Regions from separate parts of the Tardiphaga sp. 172_B4_N1_3 genome, predicted to be linked through region 2. Evidence: predicted binding sites of a transcription regulator. Region 2 holds the regulator's gene; each other region holds the start of a gene.
The links. Region 2 encodes PhoB, which activates phosphate uptake and scavenging genes when phosphate is short. Its sites were predicted from a motif close to TGTCATNNANCTGTCAT; they were not measured.
Positions count from the first base shown of each region.

Region 1 (3,272 bases), 2.8 Mb from region 2:
CGTGCGGCCACGCCTGAGGAAATCGCCGCGTGGGATACTGATGTGCGGCCGGACGGGCGAGGTCTTCCGGTCGGCAAGGGCACCGTGAAGCAGGGCGACGATCTGTTTCAGGAGAAGTGTGCGTCCTGTCACGGCGAATTCGGACAGGGCGTCGGTCGATGGCCGGTGCTTGCCGGCGGCGCCGGGACATTGAAGGCGGATCGGCCAGACAAGACCGTCGGTTCGTTCTGGCCCGATCTTTCCACCGTGTTCGACTATATCAAGCGCGCGATGCCTTACGGCAATGCGCAGTCGCTGACCAATGACGAGGTCTATGCGCTGACGGCTTACATCCTCAGCATGAACGATATCGTCAAGGACGAGACATTCGAACTCAATGAGAAGAATTTTACGTCGATCAAGATGCCGAATGCAGCGGCGTTCTTCGAGGATGATCGCGAGACGTCCGAGAAGCATTTCTGGAACAAGAACCCATGCATGAAGGATTGCCGGCCGGCACCGAAGGTGACCGGGCGGGCGATGGCCATCGACGTCACGCCCGATGGCAAGTCCGGCCCCAAGGTCGAATAGTGCGACGGCATTCTTGACTTGCCGCCCTCGCAGACACGCCACGACAATCACGATAATCGAGGTTTGATCAGGATGACGTTCCGCTTTTCGCTGCTCGCTCTGTCGCTCGCACTGATGACAACCGATGCCATGGCGCAGGATGTTGCAGCCGGGGAGAAGTCCTTCCACAAGTGCCGCTCCTGTCATCAGGTCGGCGAGACCGCGAAGAACACCGTGGGGCCGATCCTGAACGGTCTGTTCGGGCGCAAATCCGGCACTGTCGCGGGCTATAATTATTCCGACGCCAACAAGAATTCCGGCCTGACCTGGGATGATCAGGTGTTCACCGACTATATCAAGGACCCGAAGGGCAAGATCCCCGGCACCAAGATGAGCTTTGCCGGCATCAAGAACGAGCAGGAGATCAAGGATCTCACCGCGTTCCTGAAGCAGTTCGCGGCGGACGGGAAAAAGGGCGGCTAAAGCGCTGCCGCTTCTTAAGCGGCTCTGATGCTCGCCAGGAAGCGGTCGACTTCGTTGCGCAGCACTTCCGATTGCGACGCGAGTTTTGTCGCCGAGCCCAGCACCTCCTGCGTAGCAGAGCCGGTCGTGGAAATGCCCGACGTCACGCTTCGTCGTGCCAGATCCGAAATGATGCCTTGCATCTGGCGTCACCAATCCATCACAAAAACAATAGTAAGGTGCTGGATAATCGGGGCGCCAATCGTGGGGTTGAACGAAGTTGCGCGTTTTGGGGTGTTGCGAGGTGTGTTCGCGCAAGGCGACAACGCGAAATGTCTGCCCGAAACCCTTACGGCAGTTCCGGATGCTCGCTCTCTGGTTCAATATCCTGGCTGCGATCATTCTCCCCAGTACGGCGTTGTCGGATACGCCTGCGCGGGACACCGAATTATGGTTCGATATTCCGTCACAGCCGCTCGTGTCTGCGCTGGAAAAATACAGCGCGGCGACAGGTATCGTTGGTCTTTACCGCGGAAATCTTGCTATAGGGCGCATGTCGAAGACGGTCGCAGGCCAGTTTACACCTGCCGCCGCTCTCTTGTTAATGTTGCAAGACAGCAATCTCATTGTTGAGTATGCAGCGCCCAATGCCTTTGTGATTGTTCCAGCGCGAGATGAAGCTCCGGTGACTAAAGCAGCGTCATCCATCGCCTATGCTGCGCTATCACAGCAGGACTCCCTGCAGCAGCGCTATTCCGGGCTATTGCAGGCAAAGGTCAATGATTCATTGTGCGCACAAACGGAAACCCGGCCCGGTGACTATCGCATTGCGTTCAGCTTCCGGATCGGCACGGAAGGAAATATCCAGCAGTTGAGGCTGCTTGGATCTTCCGGTACCGACCGGCGCGACCGTGCCATCGTGGGCGCCTTGCAAGGAATGGTTGTCGGCGAAGCGCCGCCAGCGCCGATGGCGCAGCCGTTCACGATGATCATTCTGCCACGGTCGGCAGGAGGAACGGTGGAATGTCGTTCGGTCGAAGCCGGTCAACGCCATGGGTGAGAGGCCGGATCCGCTTGGTGATGACGAGCTTCCCTCCAGGCAGAACGTGTCTGCGTTGGCGGGGTTGCAGACGCTTCTGATCGACCGTTATGGCGATCTGAAAATGCGCCTCGCGCGTCGTCTCGGCTCGCAAGAGTGGGCGGAGGAGGCGCTGCAGGACACTTATCTGCGGCTCGGCGCCGCCGAGATTGTCGGCACGATCCGCAATCCGACGGCCTATCTGTTTCGCACGGCATTCAATATTGCCGTCAATCGCTTGCGCGCTGAAAATCGCCGCCTTTCGGCATCTGACGTCGAGGATCTGCTTCACATCGCAGACGATGCGCCGAACGCTTTGCAGATATTCGAGGGCAGGGCCGACATGCTGCGGCTCAAGGGTGTCATCGCGACACTACCGCCGCGCCAGCGCGCCATCCTCCTGGCGGTGCGCCTGGAAGGTTTGTCCCGACAGCAAATCGCGGAGCGTTTTGGAATTTCGACCAGCATGGTCGAGAAGGAATTGAGACAGGCACAGGAATATTGCGCGACGCGCTTTGGCCGGAAGAAGGCTTGAGATGATGGTCGAGACCGAACAGGACGCGGGCGAACTGTCGCCGCTGGATCGTGAGGCTCACGCCTGGGTCAGGCGACTGACGTCGGGGGAGGCCACAGCGACGGATGCAACGGCGCTTCGGCAGTGGTGCGGCCGAAGCCCCGCACATGCGGCAGCGTTTTCAGCGGCGAGCCAGTTCTGGCAAGCCTTGGGTCCTGTCGGTGAGAGTCTGGTTGCGGATGAACGGGCCGCACTCGCGCGGCCAAGGTTCGGGCGCCCCGGGCTTGTGGGACGCCGCGCATTCATTGGTGGCGCGCTGGCTGCCTCTGCAGCCGGGGTGCTGATCGCCCGTCCTCCGCTGGGGCTATGGCCGTCTTATTCCGAACTGCAGGCCGATTTTCGGACCGGTGCCGGCGAACGGCGCCAGATTTCCGTCACCGACGGATTGTCGATCGACATGAATGCCCGAACCAGCATTTCCATCGCCGCCGATGCGATCGAATTGATTGCCGGTGAAGCATCATTCGCCATGCCCGACGACAGCTCAAAGCGATTCAGCGTCGTGGCGGGGACAGGCAGAACCTCAGCGGTCAATGCTCATTTCGATGTTCGCCATACGGGCGCGATGATCAGCGTGACCTGTCTGGCAAATGAGGTTCAGGTCGAACA
Region 1 is NZ_CP197238.1:2,557,018-2,560,289, reverse strand. Features, by position in the region: gene AB7783_RS12030 (c-type cytochrome) at 1-570, shown strand, start outside; gene AB7783_RS12025 (c-type cytochrome) at 643-1,032, shown strand; gene AB7783_RS12020 (hypothetical protein) at 1,047-1,214, opposite strand; gene AB7783_RS12015 (STN domain-containing protein) at 1,376-2,071, shown strand; gene AB7783_RS12010 (RNA polymerase sigma factor) at 2,064-2,624, shown strand; gene AB7783_RS12005 (FecR family protein) at 2,626-3,272, shown strand, end outside.
Region 1: the regulator PhoB is predicted to act here: its motif matches at 1,219-1,235, upstream of AB7783_RS12015 (STN domain-containing protein).

Region 2 (3,272 bases):
ACCGTACTTGCCCTTAACATTGGCGCGCGCATTCTCGGCGCCGAGAGGACAGCAAAATGAGTGAGCTTTCTGTGTCGTCTGGCGTTCCTTCCGTCTCGATGCCGCCGCCGTCGGCCCTGCAGGGCGAGACCCGTCCCAAGGTCACCGTGCGCGACCTGAACTTCTACTATGGCGAACACCACGCCCTGAAGAAGATCAACCTGACGCTGATGGCGAACCGCGTGACTGCGTTCATCGGCCCGTCGGGCTGCGGCAAGTCCACGCTGCTGCGCATCTTCAACCGCATGTATGATCTGTATCCCGGCCAGCGCGCCGAAGGTCAGCTCATGCTCGACAACCAGAACATTCTGGATCCGAAGCTGGACCTCAACCTGCTGCGCGCCCGCGTCGGCATGGTGTTCCAGAAGCCGACTCCGTTCCCGATGACGATTTACGAAAACATCGCCTTCGGTATCCGCCTCTACGAAAAGATCTCCAAGTCGGAGATGGACATCCGCGTCGAGAGGGCGCTGCGCGGCGGTGCACTCTGGAACGAAGTCAAGGACAAGCTCAACGCGTCGGGTCTCAGCCTGTCGGGCGGTCAGCAGCAGCGCCTGTGCATCGCGCGCACCATCGCGGTGCGGCCGGAAGTGATCCTGTTCGACGAGCCGTGCTCGGCGCTGGATCCGATCTCGACCGCGAAGATCGAGGAGCTGATCGACGAGTTGAAGGATCAGTACACGATCGCGATCGTGACCCATAACATGCAGCAGGCTGCCCGCGTCTCCGACAGCACGGCCTTCATGTATCTCGGCGAGTTGATCGAGTTCGATCAGACCAACAAGATCTTCACGTCGCCGACCGATCGCCGCACCCAGGATTACATCACCGGCCGCTTCGGCTGACGCGACATATTCGCGGGAGGAATTTGAGATGGCTTTTGAACACACCACCAAGGCTTTCGATGACGATCTGCAGGAGCTGACCCGTCTCGTCGCCGAGATGGGTGGCCTCGCGGAACGGCAGATCGTCGAATCCGTCGACGCGCTGATCCGCCGGGATGTCGCACTTGGCGCCCGCGTCGTCGCCACCGACTCCGAGATCGACCAGTTGCAGCGCACGATCGAAGAGCGCGCCGTGCTGACCATCGCCAAGCGCCAGCCGATGGCTGTCGATTTGCGCGAGATCGTCGGCGCGCTGCGCGTCGCCACCGATCTGGAACGCATCGGCGATCTCTCCAAGAATATCGGCAAGCGCGTCAATGCACTCGACAGCGACTTCCATCCGCTGAAGCTGATCCGCGGCCTCGAGCACATGACCGACCTCGTGACCACCCAGGTCAAGGCCGTGCTCGACGCCTATGCCGCACATGATCTGCCCGCCGCGATGACGGTGTGGAAGGGCGATGAGGAAATCGACGCGATCTGCACCTCGCTGTTCCGCGAACTCCTGACCTATATGATGGAAGACCCGCGTAACATTTCGTTCTGTATCCACCTGATGTTCTGCGCCAAGAATATCGAGCGGATCGGCGACCATGCCACCAATATTGCGGAAACCGTGTTCTACATGATCGAGGGCCAGCAGATCCTCGACAAGCGCCCGAAGGGCGACATGACCACATTCGCGAATACGCCGACGGTCTGAAGCATGATCCGGAAAAGTGGAAGCCAGTCTTCCGCAAGGATCATGATTTAAAGACTTGTCGGACGTCACTGAGGGTATTGATCAAGATGGCTGTGAATGCACGCATTCTGGTTGTGGAAGATGAAGAGGCACTAACGACGCTGCTTCGCTACAACCTCGACGCCGAAGGCTATGATGTTGAAACCGTCGCTCGCGGCGACGATGCCGACACCCGCTTGAAGGAGCGGGTGCCGGATCTCGTGGTGCTCGACTGGATGCTGCCGGGCCTGTCCGGCATCGAACTGTGCCGCCGCTTGCGCGCACGGCCCGAAACCAAGGCATTGCCGATCATCATGCTGACGGCGCGCGGCGAAGAGAGCGAGCGCGTTCGCGGTCTCGCCACCGGCGCCGACGACTACATCGTCAAGCCGTTCTCCGTGCCGGAGCTCCTGGCCCGCGTGAAGGGCCTGCTCCGTCGTGCAGCTCCCGAGCGTCTCGCTACTGTCCTGGCGTTTGGCGACATCGAACTCGACCGTGACAAGCGCCGCGTGGTGCGGTCCAGCCGTCCGATCGATCTCGGTCCGACCGAATATCGCCTGCTGGAGTTCTTCCTGGAACATCCGGGCCGCGTGTTCAGCCGCGAACAGTTGCTCGACAGCGTCTGGGGCCGCGACATCTATATCGACGAGCGCACCGTCGACGTGCATATTGGCCGCCTGCGCAAGCTGCTCAACCCCGCCGGTGAGCCCGATCCGATCCGCACCGTGCGCGGCGCCGGCTACGCGCTGGATGACCGCTTCGACAAGGCGGCGGAGTAGGTATCTTCCTTCTCCCCGCAAGCGGGGCGAGGTTAGAAGCCCCAAACAAAAAATGCCCGGCTCATCACCGGGCATTTTCATTTGGTTTAGATGCTTTCCAGCTCAGCGCGTCGGCTTTGGCACTGCGCGGCGGCGGTCGCTTGCCGGCTGATAAGCGATGCGCGAGTGATGCGCGCAATAGGGGGCGCCGGCCAGGGCCTTGCCGCCGCAGAAATAGAAGTCCGCGCTCGACGGATCGCCGATCGGCCAATGGCAGGTGGCTTCGTTGAGTTCGACCAGCGACAGGCGCTGGCTGATCGGCACAATGTTGTCATAGGCGATCGGATCGGGCTCGGCCTCGATCTCGTAATTATGGGCCAGCGCGGTGTTGCCGCGCGCCATCGGGCGGGCGACGCGTACCATCTGCTGCACCGGGCGCGCCTTGCGCTGCCGCGGAGCTGCCGAGGAGGGGCTCTTGGCACGGCCGGACAGGCCAAGGCGGTGAACCTTGCCGATCACGGCGTTGCGGGTCACGTTACCGAGTTCCGCAGCGATCTGGCTGGCGGAAAGGCCGCCTTCCCAGAGTTTCTTCAACTGTTCGACGCGATCGTCGGTCCATGTCATTACCGTCATCGCCGTTTTCCCTTCGTGAGCGCCGGCCTGACCGGGCAGCGCTGCGAGTTGAGACTTCAAAAATCCCTGCGGTCAGAATCCTTTAGCGCTCACCGGGCGCGAATTTCGCGTCCGGCTGTTACGCCGCACTGGATGTGTCAAAAGGATCTACCGCCGCACGAGATGTCGTATCCGACGAGGCAAAAGCTACAATATGCCGTGACTCGCGCGCAAGAGTCGGGCATGCCGCGTCCACAT
Region 2 is NZ_CP197238.1:5,310,916-5,314,187, forward strand. Features, by position in the region: gene pstA (phosphate ABC transporter permease PstA) at 1-60, shown strand, start outside; gene pstB (phosphate ABC transporter ATP-binding protein PstB) at 57-884, shown strand; gene phoU (phosphate signaling complex protein PhoU) at 913-1,626, shown strand; gene phoB (phosphate regulon transcriptional regulator PhoB) at 1,719-2,423, shown strand; gene AB7783_RS25150 (GcrA family cell cycle regulator) at 2,526-3,035, opposite strand.

Region 3 (3,272 bases), 2.1 Mb from region 2:
CGTGATCGACCCCAGCGGCACCGCGAAGCCAACATCCTCGGCCATGAATTCAACCTCGACCTCGCCGAGGCGGATTTCACCGGCGAAAGGATGGTTGCGGCCATAGCCGCGCTGCGACGAGTAACCAAGCGACAGAAGAAACCCTTCATCGGCCCGCGCCAGATTCTGCAGCCGCAGATCGCGATCTGCCGGGAAGCTCAGCGCATCGCGAGTGAGATCGCCGACCGGCTTCTCGGGATCTTCCGCAGGCGACGTTTCGATCAGGCCATCGCGGCCGAGAATGTCCGTTACGCGCGGCATCACGCCCGGCTCTGCATCGGTCATGACGGGCTGCTCGGGCGAGGACTCGCCGGTCAATACCGGATCGAGCAGACGATGCGTATAGTCGAAGGTCGGGCCGAGCACCTGGCCGCCCGGCATGTCCTTGAAGGTCGAGGAGACGCGGCGGCGCACCTGCATCTGCGACGTATCGACGGGCTCACTCGAACCGAACCGCGGCAGCGTCGCGCGGAAGGCGCGCAGCAGGAAGATCGCCTCGATCATGTCGCCGCGTGCCTGCTTGATGGCCAGCGCCGCGAGCTCGCGATCATAGAGCGAGCCTTCGGTCATCACGCGATCGACGGCGAGGCCGAGCTGATTGGAGATCTGCGCCAGCGATATTTCCGGCACGTCGCGATCGCCGCGGCGTTCATGAGCCAGCAGACGATGTGCATTCTCGATGGCGCGTTCGCCACCCTTGACGGCGACATACATGCTCAGCCCTCCTTCGCGACAAGACGCGTGGTACGCGGCAGCGCGACGATGGATTCGCCGGAGACCAGCACGAGATCGATGCCGCGGGGAAACAGCGAGGCATTCAGCGCGAGACGATCCAGCAGATCCGGCACACCGATCGCAGCACGCAGGATGGTGGCACCATCGATACCCGGACCGCGCAATTCATAGGTCGGGCCTTCAGTCAGGCTCGCCACCTGCAGAACGATCGTGGTGGAGCGATCCGGATATTCGCCGGTGCCGAAGGCGAAGTGCTCGAAGGACGGCAGCGCGGCAGCATCAGCCACCACGGCGAAGGCACACACGGCGGGATCGGCGATGACCGGCGCGCTGGTGTGAAACTTGATCCACTTGGCAACATCCATCGTCGCCGCCAACTTGGCATCGAGCCACACCGGCGTATCCTGATCGAACAGCGTCAGCGCGATGGCCGCCGCGCCGCGCATCATCGGCGCAGGCACGCCCGAAACAGCCTGAATGCGCTGCACGGTACCCGGACGCGCCATCGCATCCATCACCGAACGGAAGGTCGATTGCGCTGCAAGCACCTTATCCGCGAAGCCGGCCGGCATTTCCGCAACTGTCGTCATGATCAGCCCTCCCCGCGCACAAGCGTGTAGAAATCGACTTTGGTCGCCGCGGTCTCCGCAGCCTTGCGCTTGCTATCGGCGACGACGCGCGCGCGCAGCGGCGTGAGCACCTTGGTCTCGACAGCATCTGAAAATTCACTGGTCTGGATGAGTGCATCGCAGAGTGCGATCAGGTGCGCCTTCGCGCCGTCACGACCCAGTGTGTAGCCGAAGCCGACCTCACCGCTGGCAAGCCGTACAGCGGCACGCGACACGGTCGCTTCGCCGAGATTGAATGGCGCGCCATCGCCGCCGATCCGGCCGCGCAGCATCACCAGGCCGTTCTCCGGCTGACGCAGATGTTCATGGGCGGGAACAGCCACTGCATCGAGATAACCGGCGATATCCGCCGTGGCGCAGTGCCCAAGCACCCCCATCGCCTCACGGCGCCGGGCCTGCTGGTGGTTCAGGGAGGATGAAGTCATGTCACCGTCGCTCGACAAGTTGTATGATTTACTAGACAACTTTATAGGCGGAGGCAATGACCGTTTCGTGACAGCGGCACGATTTTTCGCTAATGCGTGGTCGACATCATTCCGGGACCGATTTTGTGACCATTCAGGACAAGCCAACAGGCGTGGCACTTTGGCGGCATGTGGCCGACGGCATCGAGCGCGGCATTGCAGATGGCCGCTATGGTGCTGGCGAAAAGCTGCCCGGCGAGACTGAACTGGCTGACATCTACCGCGTCAATCGCCACACCGTGCGCCGCGCCCTCGCGACCCTGGCCGAACGCGGCCTGGTGCGCGCCGAGCGCGGCAGCGGCACCTATGTGGAATCGCCAAAGCTTGCATATCCCCTGCGATCACGCACGCGCTTCTCGGAAATTGCCGGTGCCGGCGGGCGCGAGCCGCAAGCGCAATTGATCGGAGCCTGGGACGATGTGGCAACACGCGATCTCGCAAGGCAGCTTGGCCTCAAAGCCGGCGCTCCGCTGATCCGCATTGAAGCCTTGCGGTTGGCGGACAAGACGCCGATCTGCGTCGGCACCAACTGGCTGTCGGCCGAACGCTTTCCCAATTTCGGCAAGGTCTATGAGCGCGTGCGCTCGATGACCAAGGCCCTGGCGCATTACGGCATCAAGGACTATCGCCGCGCCTCGACGAAGGTCACCGCGGGGATCATCGACGCGACCGATGCGACACGGCTTGGTGTCGCCCTCGGGCGTCCGATCTTGATTGTCGATTCCATCGATGTGGATGCCGACGGCACGCCGCTCAGCGCTACGCATTCGCGCTTCGTCGCCGAGCGCGTCGAATTCGTGGTCGATAGCGGTTCGCTTTAGTTAGAACGGGTCGGTGCCGAGACCCGGCACATCGGCCGGACGCGGCCCCGGCGCCGGCCACAGGAAACGGCGATCCTTCTCAGCAATGGCCACATCGTTGATGCTCGCCTCGCGGCGGCGCATCAGGCCGGCCTCGTCAAACTCCCATTGCTCATTGCCATAGGAGCGATGCCAGTTGCCGGCGTCATCGTGCCATTCATATTGAAAGCGCACGGCAATGTGATTGCCGTCGAACGCCCACAAATCCTTGATCAGCCGATATTCGTGCTCCTTCGCCCATTTACGGGTGAGGAATTCGACGATCGCCGGGCGCCCCTGAAAGAACTCGCCGCGATTGCGCCAGGTCGAGTCCTCGGTATAGGCGAGCGACACTTTCACCGGATCGCGTGAATTCCAGGCGTCCTCGGCCATGCGGGCCTTCTGGGCGGCGGTCTCTCGGGTGAAGGGCGGAAACGGTGGACGCGACATGGGACCCTCGGCTTTGCGATGTTGCAGGGATTGTAGCCCTGCCGCATGCGGAGTCGATGCCGTTTCACCTATGGGGCGATTGCTAAATCTGATCGGCCTTCATGGCAATCCGCAGC
Region 3 is NZ_CP197238.1:3,260,785-3,264,056, forward strand. Features, by position in the region: gene AB7783_RS15420 (carbon-phosphorus lyase complex subunit PhnI) at 1-753, opposite strand, end outside; gene phnH (phosphonate C-P lyase system protein PhnH) at 756-1,364, opposite strand; gene phnG (phosphonate C-P lyase system protein PhnG) at 1,367-1,828, opposite strand; gene phnF (phosphonate metabolism transcriptional regulator PhnF) at 1,954-2,688, shown strand; gene AB7783_RS15440 (nuclear transport factor 2 family protein) at 2,689-3,156, opposite strand; gene ybgC (tol-pal system-associated acyl-CoA thioesterase) at 3,239-3,272, opposite strand, start outside.
Region 3: the regulator PhoB is predicted to act here: its motif matches at 1,885-1,901, upstream of phnG (phosphonate C-P lyase system protein PhnG).